4 regions of the Streptomyces sp. NPDC048277 genome follow, and region 1 is predicted to be linked to each of the others. Evidence: riboswitches for the same ligand, from Rfam matches in the RefSeq annotation. Region 1 holds a riboswitch; each other region holds the start of a gene.

Region 1 (3,200 bases):
CAGCAAGATCCCCGGCGTGGAGGGCACCGACACGCACGTCGCGTTCCGCACGTACTCGCAGCACGACCTGGAGGCGGCGTTCGCGATCGGCCTGGACAGCTAGCGCCCCGCAAGGGGCGCGGGGAACTGCGCGCTCAGCCCCCACCGGCCCGCGGTGTGGTCTCCTGCGGGTGCGTCGTGGCTGGTCGCGCAGTTCCCCGCGCCCCTTAAAAACAGGTAGGTCAGCTCACCGCCGGGACGCAGCGGCCGTCCTCCGTGCGGTAGGACCACTTCGCACCGTCGGTCACCAGTTCCCGCACCGCGGTCACGAACCGCTCCACATGCTCGTCCGGCGTTCCCGCGCCGAAGCTGACGCGGATCGCGTTGAGGGACTTCTCCCCCGGTGCCGCCTCCGGCGCCCCGCACTCGCCCTGGGTCTGGGGGGCGGAGCCCAGGAGCGTGCGGACCAGGGGGTGGGCGCAGAAGAGGCCGTCGCGGACGCCGATGCCGTACTCGGCGGAGAGCGCGGCCGCGAAGTGGGAGCTGTTCCAGCCGTCCACCACGAAGCTGATCACACCGACGCGCGGGGCGTCGTCCCCGAAGAGGGAGAGGATCCGTACCTCCGGGACCTCGGCCAGCCCCGCCCGCACCTTCTCGATCAGGTGCCGCTCCCGGGCGACCAGCGTGTCGAAGCCGGCCTCGGTCAGCGCCTTGCAGGCGGAGGCGATGGAGTAGGCGCCGATGACATTGGGCGACCCGGCCTCGTGCCGCGCGGCGCTCTCGTGCCACTCCACGGCCACTCCCCCGTCCTCGCGCCGGGTGACCCTGCGGCTGGCGCCGCCGCCCGCGAGGTACGGCTCGGCGGCCCGCAGCCAGTCGGCGCGGCCGGCGAGGACGCCGGAACCGAAGGGGGCGTACAGCTTGTGGCCGGAGAAGGCGACCCAGTCGACGTCCAGGTCACGGACGGACACGGGGTGGTGCGGGGCCAGCTGGGCCGCGTCCAGGACGATCCGGGCGCCGTGCGCGTGCGCGGCGGCCGCGAGCTCCCGTACGGGCCAGAGCTCGCCGGTGACGTTGGACGCGCCGGTGACGCAGACCAGGGCCGGGCCGTGCGGGTCGCGGTCGGCGAGCGCGCGCTCCAGGGTCGCCACCGCCTGCCGCGGGGTGCGCGGGGCGTCGAGGTAGGTGACCCGCGCGTCCTGCCAGGGCAGCAGGGAGGCGTGGTGCTCGGTCTCGAAGACGAAGACCTGGCAGTCGGCGGGGAGGGCGCGGGCCAGGAGGTTCAGGGAGTCGGTCGTCGAGCGGGTGAAGACCAGCTGGTCGTCCGGGCGGCAGTCCAGGAACTCGGCGACCGTCCTGCGGGCGTTCTCGAAGAGGTCCGTGGAGAGCTGGGAGAGGTAGCCGGCGCCGCGGTGGACGCTGCCGTAGTACGGCGCGTACGCCGCGACGTCGTCCCAGACCCGCTGCAGGGCGGGGGCGCTGGCCGCGTAGTCGAGGGCGGCGTAGGTGACCTCGCCGCCGGTCACGAGCGGGACGGTGACATCCCGGCCCAGAACGGGCAGGGGGGCACAAACGGACTGGGCGGAGGCAGCGGTGGAGACGGACATGGCGAAACTCCTGTGAGGGTGAGCGGAACCGCCGCGCCGGACGGTACGTCGACGACACGGGGAAAAGTGCAAAGGGGTACGCGGAGGCGGGGCTCTACGCCCTATCGCATTCGCTTGCTCACAGAAGGCTCCCTCGTACGACCAGGACCCCTGGTGTGTCGAGGGGTCCGCGCTTGCCGTAGACCTCGCTGCCTACGGCCTGGTCTTCACCCGGGGCACCCCGCCACGGACGGAGGGTTGCCGGACAGTCGGCCGGGGCCTCATGACTGTCACTCATGACCTGGGGAAAAACGTAGGGGAAGTGATCGCGGACGCGCAACTCCTGTCCGGATGACGGGACAGGGGAGTCTCCCTTTTCTCCGCCGCTACGGCGATCAGCCGCGACGGCGCGGTCCGGCGGTGCCGAACCGCGCCTCGACCCGGCGGCCGCGGCCCCTACTTGTGCGTCGCCGCCGACCAGCGCTCCAGCGCCCGCTTGGCGGAACCCGAGTCGATGGACTCGGCCGCCCTGGCCATGCCGGCGCGGAGTTGCTCGGCGAGCGTTCCCGGGCCCGGATCGAGGGCAACCAGGGCCGCCGCCGAGTTCAGGAGGACCGCGTCCCGTACCGGGCCGGTCTCGCCGTCCAGGAGCCTGCGGGCGACCTCCGCGTTGTACGACGGGTCGCCGCCGCGCAGGGCCTCCACCGGGACCAGGTCGATGCCGACGTCACGCGGGTCGAAGGTCTCCTCGGTGACCTTGCCGTCGCGGACGATCCACACGCGGGACGTGGCGGTCGTCGTCAGTTCGTCGAGGCCGTCGTCGCCGCGGAAGACCAGGGAGGAGTTGCCGCGCTCCGCGAAGACGCCCGCGACGACGGGTGCCATGCGCGGGTCCGCGACGCCGACCGCCTGGGCCCGCACCCGCGCGGGGTTGGTCAGCGGGCCGAGGATGTTGAACACCGTGCGGATGCCCAACTGGCCGCGCGCGGCGCCCACATGGCGCAGCGCCGGGTGGAACTTCACGGCGAAGCAGAAGGTGATGCCGGCCTCCTCGGCGACCTCGGCGACCCGCTGCGGGGTCAGGTCGAGGTTGACGCCGAGCTTCTCCAGGACGTCCGAGGCACCGGACGCGGAGGAGGCCGCACGGTTGCCGTGCTTGACGACCTTCGCGCCCGTGCCGGCCACCACCAGCGCCGACATCGTGGAGATGTTCACCGTCTTCGCGCCGTCGCCGCCGGTGCCGACGATGTCGACCGTGCGGCCCGGCACCTCGATGACGTTCGCGTGCTCGTACATCGTGCGGACGAGGCCGTTGATCTCCTCGACCGTCTCGCCCTTCGCCCGCAGGGCGACGACGAAGCCCGCGATCTGCGCGTCGGTCGCCTGGCCGCGCATGATCTGGTCCATCGCCCAGGCCGTCGCCTCGGCGCTCTGGTCCTGGCCGTACAGCAGCGCGTTCAGTACCCCGGGCCAGGAACGGCCCGCCGCGATATCGCCTCCAGCGGGGGTCACAGCGCTCATAAGGCCGCTCCTGATCGTCGTACCGATGAAAAAGGCAGTGTCAGGGCCTACCCTATCCAGCCCCGGGCACGGCGAAGGGCCCCCGTCCGTACACCGGACGGGGGCCCTTCGCCG
Region 2 (3,200 bases), on a different contig from region 1:
GCGCTCAACCGCAGCATCCTCGACGCGGGCTGGGCGCAGTTCCTCTCGATCCTGGCGAACAAGGCTGAAAGCGCCGGCCGCCACGTGGTCGAAGTGGATGCCCGCAACACCTCCCGCACGTGCCTCGCATGCGGGCACGCCGCGAAGGAGAACCGCGTCACCCAGGCGAAGTTCGAATGCACGGCGTGCGGCTTCACCGCGAACGCGGACCACGTCGGCGCGACGAACGTCCTCAACAGGGCCGGGCTGGTCCTCTGCGACGTGGCCTAGCTGCCGACGCAGGAAGCCCGCGCGTTTACGCGTGGGTGGAGTCACACGCCTCAACCTAGCCCGGCCCGGAAACGCTCAAACGTACGGCTACGCCCGACGAGCGGCCGTATACGGAACGCACGTCGAAGTCACGCCACCCGGCGCTCGGCGTACTCCGCGATCTCCGCCATCGGCGGCCGTTCCTCCGTGTCCACGGAGTACGTGCGCGGTTCGAAGCCGTCCTCACCCCGTTCGAACTGGGTCAGCGAGGGCCGGATCAGATGCCCGCGGGCCAGCCGGAGCTGTGCCGTGCGGTAGATCGCGGCGGACATCCGGCCCAGCGCCTGGCCGTCCTGGTGGCGGTGCTTGCGGACACCGACGTCCACCTGGGCGAGGGCGTCCAGGCCGACCAGGTGCAGGGCGTCGACCAGCATGCCCAGCTCCACGCCGTAGCCGACCGGGAAGGGGAGCTGTTCCAGCAGGGAGCGGCGGGCCGCGTACTCGCCGCCCAGCGGCTGGACGAAACCGGCCAGCTGCGGCCAGTGCATGTTCAGCAGCGGGCGGGCCATCAGTTCGGTGACCCGGCCGCCCTGCCCGGCCGCGCCGGCGAGCGGGCGGTCGTACATCGCCTTGACCAGGTCCACGTCGGGGTCGGTCAGCAGCGGGCCGACGATCCCGGAGACGAAGTCGGAGGAGAAGTCCCTCAGGTCGGCGTCGATGAAGCAGACGATGTCCCCGGTGGTCACGAGCAGGGAGCGCCAGAGGACCTCGCCCTTGCCGGGGACGGCCGGGATACGGGGGAGGATCTCGTCGCGGTGGACGACGCGCGCGCCCGCCGCCGCGGCCACCGCCGCCGTACGGTCGGTGGAGCCGGAGTCGACGACCACGATCTCGTCGACGAGCGGCGCCTGCCGCATCAGGTCGTGGCGGATGACCGCGACGATGTCACCGACCGTCTCCTCCTCGTTGAGCGCGGGCAGCACGACGGAGACGGACTGACCCGACCGCTGCTTGGCGGCGAGTATCCGGTGCAGCGGGCGATCGTTCACGGACCAGGAGCGGGTGGCCAGCCAGCGCTCGACTTCTTCCAGCACAGTCAGCGGCTCCTCACTGTCACGACCACACTGCCACGTGTGATCCATCTCGCGGTTCGGACGACTCTCTCAACTGTCCTGGCCTTCGGTTACAGTCTTGAACAACGCCGATGACCATCGCATGTCCTGTGGTCACCGTGTGTTGACAACCGCATACAGCTCATCCAGAGGGGCAGAGGGAAACGGCCCGATGAAGCCCCGGCAACCCTCCAGTCGGTACTCGTAGATCACTGTTGATCATCGCGAGGCTCCCGGCTAGGGAAGGTGCCAAATCCGTCTCACGGCGAGATGCGTCGTGAGGAAGATGAGGAGAAAGGGCCTCGCCTCACATGGCTGTGCAGACTGTTGCCACCAGCACCGATTCCACCGTAGACCTCGGTCCCGCCGCAGCGCTCAGCTGCCGCGAGTGTGGCCACCGGGTGCCGCTCGGCCCGGTGTTCGCCTGCGAGGAGTGTTTCGGCCCGCTCGAGATCGCGTACGACTTCTCGGCCTACGACACCGAGGAGCTGCGGAAGCGGATCGAGGCGGGTCCCGCGAACATCTGGCGCTACGCGCCGCTGCTGCCCGTCCCCGCGGACGTGGCGACCAAGCCGAACATCAACCCCGGCTGGACCAAGCTCGTCAAGGCCGACAACCTGGCGAAGGAACTGGGCGTCACCGGCGGCCTGTACGTCAAGGACGACTCCGGAAACCCGACGCACTCCTTCAAGGACCGCGTCGTCGCCCAGGCCGTCGAGGCCGCGCGCGCCTTCGGCTACACCACGCTCTCCTGCTCCTCCACCGGCAACCTGGCCGGCGCGGTCGGCGCCGCCGCCGCCCGGGCCGGCTTCCGCTCCTGCGTGTTCATCCCGCACGACCTGGAGCAGGGCAAGGTCGTCATGGCCGCGATCTACGGCGGCGAGCTCGTCGGCATCGAGGGCAACTACGACGACGTGAACCGTTTCTGCTCCGAGCTGATCGGCGACCCGGCCGGCGAGGGCTGGGGCTTCGTCAACGTCAACCTGCGGCCGTACTACGCGGAGGGGTCGAAGACCCTGGCGTACGAGATCTGCGAGCAGCTCGGCTGGCAGCTCCCGGACCAGCTCGTCATCCCGATCGCCTCCGGCTCGCAGCTCACCAAGATCGACAAGGGCCTCCAGGAGCTGATCAAGCTCGGGCTCGTCGAGGACAAGCCGTACAAGATCTTCGGTGCGCAGGCGGAGGGGTGCTCGCCGGTGTCGACCGCGTACAAGGCGGGGCACGACGTGGTCCGGCCGCAGAAGCCGAACACCATCGCCAAGTCGCTGGCGATCGGCAACCCGGCCGACGGTCCGTACGTCCTCGACATCGCCCGCCGTACCGGCGGCGCGGTGGAGGACGTCACCGACGAGCAGGTCGTCGACGCGATCAAGCTGCTCGCGCGGACCGAGGGAATCTTCGCGGAGACCGCCGGCGGTGTGACGGTTGGAGTCACCAGGAAGCTCATTGAGAATGGGCTCATTGATCCGTCGAAGTCGGTCGTTGTACTCAACACCGGTGATGGACTGAAGACGCTGGACGCGGTCGCGGGTACGGGTCTCACCGCGACCATTCGGCCCAATCTCGAGTCGTTCCACGAGGCCGGGCTCGCCTAAGTCGGCCGTAAAAAAACCGGGGCGCCGCCCTGTCCGGAGGTTCAAACCGTGAGCGTCAACGTTCGCATCCCCACCATCCTGCGCACCTACACCGGTGGCCAGGCCGAAGTCAGTGCCGAAGGCGCGAACCTCGGTGAGGTCATCGCCGACCTGGAGAAGAACCACACGGGAATCGCCGCCCGTGTTCTCGACGACCAGGGCAAGCTGCGCCGGTTCGTCAACGTTTACGTGAATGACGACGATG
Region 3 (3,200 bases), on a different contig from region 1:
CTTGTCGGTGCCGGTGATGAGGGTGAGGGCGTTGCGGGGAAGGTCGCAGGACCTTTCAGAGGACCTTGCTGAGGAAGTCCCTGGTCCGCTCGTGCTGTGGCTTGTCGAGAACCTCGGAGGGCGGGCCCTGCTCGACGATCTTTCCGCCGTCGATGAAGACGACCCGGTCGGCGATCTCGCGGGCGAAGCCGATCTCGTGGGTGACGATGACGAGCGTGGTGCCGCTGGTGGCCAGGTCCTTGATGACGGCGAGGACCTCCCCGACGAGTTCGGGGTCCAGGGCGGAGGTGGGCTCGTCGAAGAGGATGACGCCCGGGCGCAGGGCGAGGGCGCGGGCGATGGCGACGCGCTGCTGCTGGCCGCCGGACAGCTGCCGCGGATAGGCGCCGACGCGTTCGCCGAGGCCCACGCGTTCGAGGAGTTCCTTGGCCAGCTGCTGCGCCTCGGGCTTGCCGAGCTTTCCGGTGGCGACGGGCGCGGCCGCCACGTTGTCCAGCACGGTCAGGTGCGGGAAGAGGTTGAAGTTCTGGAAGACGAAGCCGATCCGGCTGCGCTGGGCCAGGATGGCGCGCTCGCTCAGCTCCTTGAGCCGGTCGCCCTGGCGCTTCACCCCGATCGGTTCGCCGTTCAGGCTGACATGGCCGATCTCGGGCTTCTCCAGGTGGTTGATCACCCTGAGGAGCGTGGACTTGCCGGAGCCGGACGGGCCGAGGATGACGGTGACCTCGCCGGGGCGGACGGTCAGATCGACGCCGTCGAGGACGCGGTGGGCGCCGTACCACTTGTGGACGTCGTGGATCTCCAGGGAGGCGGGGGCCGTCTCCAGGGTGTCGGTGGTGCTCATACGGCGGCCTCCCGGCGGAGGCGGGCGCGCAGATCGATGAGGCCCGCCCGCAGTTTCTGCAGGGGCGTCGGCGGCAGCGAACGGGTGGCGCCCCGGGCGTAGTACCGCTCGACGTAGAACTGGATCACGGAGACGACGCTGGTGAGGATCAGGTACCAGACGGTGACCACCAGCAGCAGCGGCACGATGTCGCCGGGGTAGGTGGAGCCCATGCTCTGCGCGGTGCCGAAGAGGTCGAGCAGCGAGACGTAGAACACCAGTGAAGTGCTCTTGATCAGGCCGATGAGCTGGTTGACGTAGTTCGGGATGATCGACCGGAGGGCCTGCGGGAAGACTATCTTCCGGAACTGGTAGCCCTTGGGCAGCCCGAGGGCGGCGGCCGCCTCGTGCTGGCCCTGGTCCACGGAGAGGATGCCGCCGCGGACCACCTCGGCCGCGTAGGCCGCCTCGTTGAGGCTGAGGCCGATGACGGCGATGACCATGTCGGTGGCGAGCTTCGACTCGTCGAAGGAGAAGAAGGCCGGTCCGAAGGGAACGCCGACGCTCAATGTCTTGTACAGCGCGCTGAAGTTGTAGAGGAAGAGCAGCACCACGATGAGCGGGATGGAGCGCAGCGCCCAGACGTACGTCCAGCTGACCGCGCGCAGCACCGGGCTCCCCGAGAGCCGGGCCAGGGCCAGGAGGACGCCGCCGAGGAGGCCCAACACCGCGCTGTAGGCGGTGACTTCGAGGGTGATGACCAGTCCGTCGAGGATGGTCGGCCGCAGGAACCAGTAGCCCCAGCGGTCCCACTGGTAGAAGGGGTTGGTCACCAGTCCGTGCGCGAACTGGGCGACCAGGACCAGGACGACTGCGGTGGCGATCCACCGTCCCGGCCTGCGCAGGGGCAGAACTCGCTGTGCTGTCAGTGGTTTTGACGGTTCGTCGGCGGCGGCTGGCGCCTCGGGGGCGGCGATGGTGGCGCCTGGGGGTTCACTCATGGCGGGCTCCGGCGAAGTCGGACACCCCGCCTCCCACGAGCGGGCAGGCGCGGCCGCACCGTGTTCGGGCACGGCACGGGGCGCGGGGGCGCGCGGGATGCGGGGGCTGGGCGGAAGAGATCACACCGGGGAGGCGGCGTGCGGCGAGGAGAGACTGCTGCGGGGTGCGGGCGAGACAGGCGGGAAGGGCCGGAAGGCCCGGTCAGACCTGACAGCGGGCGCGGCCCGGTGCGGTACACGCGCTACACAGGGCGCTGTTGACGCGGAGCAGGTCGACGGCACGGTCGGCGACGAGCGGGCTCGGGTACGGCTGTACGCAGCTCTGAGGGCGGCGCCGGGCCGTCCTGGAAACTGCGTACATGTCCGTCACCTGTCATTGTTGTGGTGGCCCGGAGGCCTCGCGCTTACCGAACGTCGTCATCCGGTCCGGTCGTCACCTGGGGCACCCCACCGCGACGCGAGGGTTGCCGGTCAGCAAGCCAGGGCTTGATGCTGACGCTCTTGACCGTTCTGAGCCGTAAGTAAGTCAGCTGCCCGAACGAATGTCAACGCCTGTCCAGTTGGCGGAACGGTTCGGGCCGCTCTCACCTGCGGAAGTGTCCGCCGCATGACCGGCCCAGTCCAGGATCTGGACAGCCGCGCCGGCGGCTTCCAGCCCCTGGCAACGGCCGTGGTGACGGCGGGCGATGCCGTCGAGGTCGAGGTGGGCGCCGAAGGCCGGGTGTGCGGCCAGCCGCCGGGCGTAGGCCCACAGCACCGGGTGGCCGGCGATGCGGTGCACGGCGGAGGCGTCCAGGTGGTTGCGGTGCACGGTGTCGAGCTGCACCAGGGCGACCCACAACTCGACGTCGGCGGCGGTGAGTTGACCGTCGATCAGGAACTCCATCCCGGTCAGCCGGCGTTCCAGCTCGCCCAGGGTGGCGAGCAGGGTGTCCAGCGCCGCCGGGTCGCCGCCCTCGCGGCCGGCGCGCTGCGCGGACCGCTCGATGCCCTCCGCGCACAGCCGCTCGACGGCCTCGATCTCCGCCTCGGCGCCGCACGGATGGAGCCGGGTGACACCGTCGCCGAAGTGACGGTCCAGGTCGCGCAGGATGTCGCGGCTGTGGGTGCTGACGATCCGGCCGGACCAGTCGTCGCTGAGCACGGGCGCGAGGGCCGGTCCCGAGTAGCGGTGCGCGCTCGCCTCGTACAGCGGGCGCAGCGCCGTGTGGCTGCCGTCGGGACAGTCGGGGACGGCGGGCAGGAAGGTGACCGGACAACAGTCGTCCAGCGCCAGGAGGCTGTGGCCGACGGCGATGCGGAGGCCGTCGGGACAGGCGGTGGCCAGATGGAGCCGGTAGCGGCGCGGCACGGCGTAGTGGCCGCTGCGCGCGTCC
Region 4 (3,200 bases), on a different contig from region 1:
CGCCGCCCGCGACGACGTACTGGACGGTGCGGCCGTCGACGTCGACGGGGTAGCGCTGGTAGTTGTGGATGTCGCCGCCGATCGCCGCCACATAGTGGTGGGCCGGGTCGCGGACGATGTCGTCGACCGTGCCGCCGCCCTCGATCGGGCACGGGTGGTGCTCGCCGTCCACGTACAGCGGGGAGCCGGTGACCAGGATCTTCGGGCGCGGCCCCCGGGACACCTCGCGCAGCCAGGCGCCCTGTTCGGCGTCGATCGTGCCGAGCAGACCGGTGTCGATACCGACGATCCGGACCGGCCCGGCGTCGATCGCCCAGTACGGGCCCGGCTGTACGGCCGTCTGCTGCTGCGTCGGCCGCAACTTCCTTGCGTCCGACAAGAGTTGCTCGTCGGCCGGGCGCGGCCGGTGCCACAGCAGGGCGCGCCACCAGGCCCGGGTGAGCGGGCGGGGCTTCGGTTCGGGCGGGAGCGGCGGGGTGTCCTCGCAGAAGACGCGCATGAACGCGCCGAGGTCCTCGTACCAGTCGTGGTTGCCGGGTATCGCGTATATCGGCGCCGGATAGTCCTGGTACGGGCGGAAGAACTTGGTGCCGTAGTCGTCGGTGGTGCCCACCGGATAGATCACGTCGCTCGCGATCACCGCGAAGTCGGTGTCCTGACTCGCCTTCAGAAAGCCCGGCACGACGGCGTACTGGGAGTCGTCGCCCTCACCGGTGTCGCCGATCACCATGAACGAGAACCGGTCCGCCTCATGACGCCGGATCACCTTGTCGGCGGGCGCTCCGGCCGCCGCCCGCTGGGCCACCCAGCGGCTGCGGGTACGGCCGGTCGGGTCGCCGAACCAGGACGCCAGCACGCCGTTGCGGGCGGCCCACAGGGTTCTGGGGTCGAACCAGAAGATCTTCTCGACGTGCTCCGGCATCAGTTGCTTGTAGGCGCCGCGTTCGGCCGAGCCCCAGCCGGCGCCTTCTGCGGTATCGCGTGAGGAGTCAGACACCGGGGCACCGTAGCAACGCGCCCTTGCCGAGGCCTTGTCGGCCCGCCGTTCGCGGCTCCCTCGACGTCGTAGGACACGCCGAGCCACGGTTCGCCCGAGCCACGAGTTCCGGTGATCAAGCCCTGGCAGGCCGGACGGCAACCCTCGACGCGGCGGGGTGCCCCAGGTGACGGCTCGGCGGATGTCCCAGTCGTCCCCCGGTTCGAGCGAAGCCGAGAACTGGGGGAGGTCGGTGTGGTCGAGGTAGCCGCTGCGCCGAACGCACTTGCAGAGACGGGCCGCTGCCCGCCGAGGACCCGCTCGTCGAGGAGAACGACGGCTCCTTCGGCGCCCGCCGGATCGCCGATCCGCGCAAGGTCGCCGCCGAATGGCGGCAGCAGGCGGACGTTAATGGCTGGTCGCGCCGGGACACTGTCATCGCCCCCGGACCGCAGCGCGGGCACGTCGGCACTCCGTCCGGTCTCGCCGACAAGTTCGCCCACTACGTGCGCCACGGCACCGTCGACGGTTTCAACGTCACGCCGTACCTCATCCCCGACCGCCTGGACGACATCGTCGAGCTGCTGATCCCGGAGCTGCAGGAGCGCGGCGTCTACCGTACGGCGTACACCGGTACGACCCTGCGCGAGCATCTGGACCTGCGGGCACCCCTCACCCACCGCGCCGCACCGGAGGAGGAGCGGGCGGAGGGCTGAGCGGTCACCACTCGTAGGGGTTCGAGGGGGTGCCGTACCGATCCTGTGGGCCGGGTGCGGGGCGGGCGGGGGCGCCGTGCCGACCGGTGCCGCCGGGTGTGTCGTACGGGCCGGTGCCGCCCGGGGCGCCGGAAAGGTCCGTGGCGGCCGATGCGGCCCGGGTCGGCGAGCCGGGCCGGCCCCCGCCGCCGGGCGCAGGGCGGGCCGGACGGCTGTAGCGGTTGCGGGGGGTGCGTCCGCCGCGTGGGCCCGGCGGCCGTGAACGCGCCGCCCGGGCCGGTGTCGCGGGCCCGCCCTTCTCGCCCGTCCCGCGGTCCCAGTCGTCCTCGCCCAGGACCAGCAGGGGGTCGAACATCACCACCACCCCGGCCAGCAGCAGGAAGACGGCCGGGCCCAGCAGCATGGGCAACAGCAGCGACGTCGGTGACCCGCTCGACCAGGCGGTGACGGACGCCGGGTGCAGATCGACGCTCACGGCCGCCATGGCGGTGTAGTGCATGCCGGACACCGCCAGGCCCATCACCAGGCTGGCGCCCAGGCTCGCCGTGAAGCCCCGGATCGACACGGCCGCCCACAGCGCGGCCGTCGCCGCCGCGATCGCGATCACCACCGACAGGGCGACCGTGAACCGGTCGTAGTGAATCGTTCCGTCAAGGCGGAGCGCGGCCATGCCCAGATAGTGCATGGCCGCCACACCGAGCCCCGTGACCACACCCGCCGCCCAGAGGGTGCCGGCGGTCGCGCCCCGGTAGCCGACCGCGAAGACACCGATGCCGACCACCAGGATCGCCACCGCCAGACTGAGCAGGGTCAGGCTCACGTCGTAGCGGATCGTGGTCCCCTGGACATGGAAACCGATCATCGCGATGAAGTGCATCGTCCAGATGCCGCAGCCGATCGAGGCCGCCCCCAGGGCCAGCCAACCGGGCTTCCAGGACTGCCCGTTGTGGTACAGCGACCGGACGATGCAGCGCAGCCCCAGCGCCGCGCCCAGACAGGCCATCAGATAGGCCGCCACCGGAGTGACCGCGCCGTAGTGGAACCCGCTTATCGTGCCGTGCATATGTAACTCCCCCCAGAGTCACGGCTGTTGTGGGGAAGGTACTACGGGCCGGGGGTGGCGGACGCGGCGTTCACCGGGACTTCAGCTGCCGCTACGGCATCACGGGGCGACGATCTTGATCGCGCTCATCCAGCCGTGCCCCTCGGGCCGTGTCTGCAGAGCCATGTGCAGCAACTGGATGCCCTCCAGCTCACGGGCGTGGCGGAGGCCGCCGACGACCACCGGGTTGAGGCCGCCGGAGGAGGCCAGCTCGGCCACCTGGTCGCGGGCCGCCGCGTCGTCGCCCGCGATGAACACGTCCAGCGGCAGTCCGCCGACCTCACCGGCGACCAGCGCACCGGCGAACGTGGTGTTGAAGGCCTTCACGATCCGTGTGCCGGGCGCGGCGGCGTCCGCGAGCTGTTGGGCGGCGGAGCTGTCCGCGGGCACCGTGAGCGAGTCGAAG

The links. Region 1 has a riboswitch for S-adenosylmethionine ahead of AB0D85_RS05620 (aminotransferase class V-fold PLP-dependent enzyme). Riboswitches for the same ligand answer to the same signal wherever they lie in the genome.
Region 2: linked by a shared signal. The riboswitch ahead of thrC (threonine synthase) and the one ahead of AB0D85_RS05620 (aminotransferase class V-fold PLP-dependent enzyme) in region 1 are both predicted to bind S-adenosylmethionine.
Region 3: linked by a shared signal. The riboswitch ahead of AB0D85_RS14545 (amino acid ABC transporter permease) and the one ahead of AB0D85_RS05620 (aminotransferase class V-fold PLP-dependent enzyme) in region 1 are both predicted to bind S-adenosylmethionine.
Region 4: linked by a shared signal. The riboswitch ahead of AB0D85_RS43160 (hypothetical protein) and the one ahead of AB0D85_RS05620 (aminotransferase class V-fold PLP-dependent enzyme) in region 1 are both predicted to bind S-adenosylmethionine.

What each region holds. Positions count from the first base shown of each region.
Region 1 covers NZ_JBEZLQ010000002.1:209,813-213,012, reverse strand. Annotated here, with positions in the region: gene AB0D85_RS05625 (Lrp/AsnC ligand binding domain-containing protein) at 1-103, shown strand, start outside; gene AB0D85_RS05620 (aminotransferase class V-fold PLP-dependent enzyme) at 222-1,586, opposite strand; SAM riboswitch class IV at 1,751-1,867, opposite strand; gene trpD (anthranilate phosphoribosyltransferase) at 2,022-3,086, opposite strand.
Region 2 covers NZ_JBEZLQ010000012.1:177,062-180,261, reverse strand. Annotated here, with positions in the region: gene AB0D85_RS25945 (transposase) at 1-270, shown strand, start outside; gene AB0D85_RS25940 (glucosyl-3-phosphoglycerate synthase) at 399-1,343, opposite strand; SAM riboswitch class I at 1,501-1,654, shown strand; gene thrC (threonine synthase) at 1,673-2,956, shown strand; gene AB0D85_RS25930 (MoaD/ThiS family protein) at 3,005-3,200, shown strand, end outside.
Region 3 covers NZ_JBEZLQ010000005.1:357,169-360,368, reverse strand. Annotated here, with positions in the region: gene AB0D85_RS14550 (amino acid ABC transporter ATP-binding protein) at 56-844, opposite strand; gene AB0D85_RS14545 (amino acid ABC transporter permease) at 841-1,824, opposite strand; SAM riboswitch class IV at 2,220-2,331, opposite strand; gene AB0D85_RS14540 (glutathione S-transferase C-terminal domain-containing protein) at 2,351-3,200, opposite strand, start outside.
Region 4 covers NZ_JBEZLQ010000030.1:63,813-67,012, forward strand. Annotated here, with positions in the region: gene AB0D85_RS43155 (metallophosphoesterase) at 1-997, opposite strand, end outside; SAM riboswitch class IV at 1,095-1,206, shown strand; gene AB0D85_RS43160 (hypothetical protein) at 1,483-1,692, shown strand; gene AB0D85_RS43165 (MHYT domain-containing protein) at 1,697-2,755, opposite strand; gene AB0D85_RS43170 (NAD(P)-binding domain-containing protein) at 2,855-3,200, opposite strand, start outside.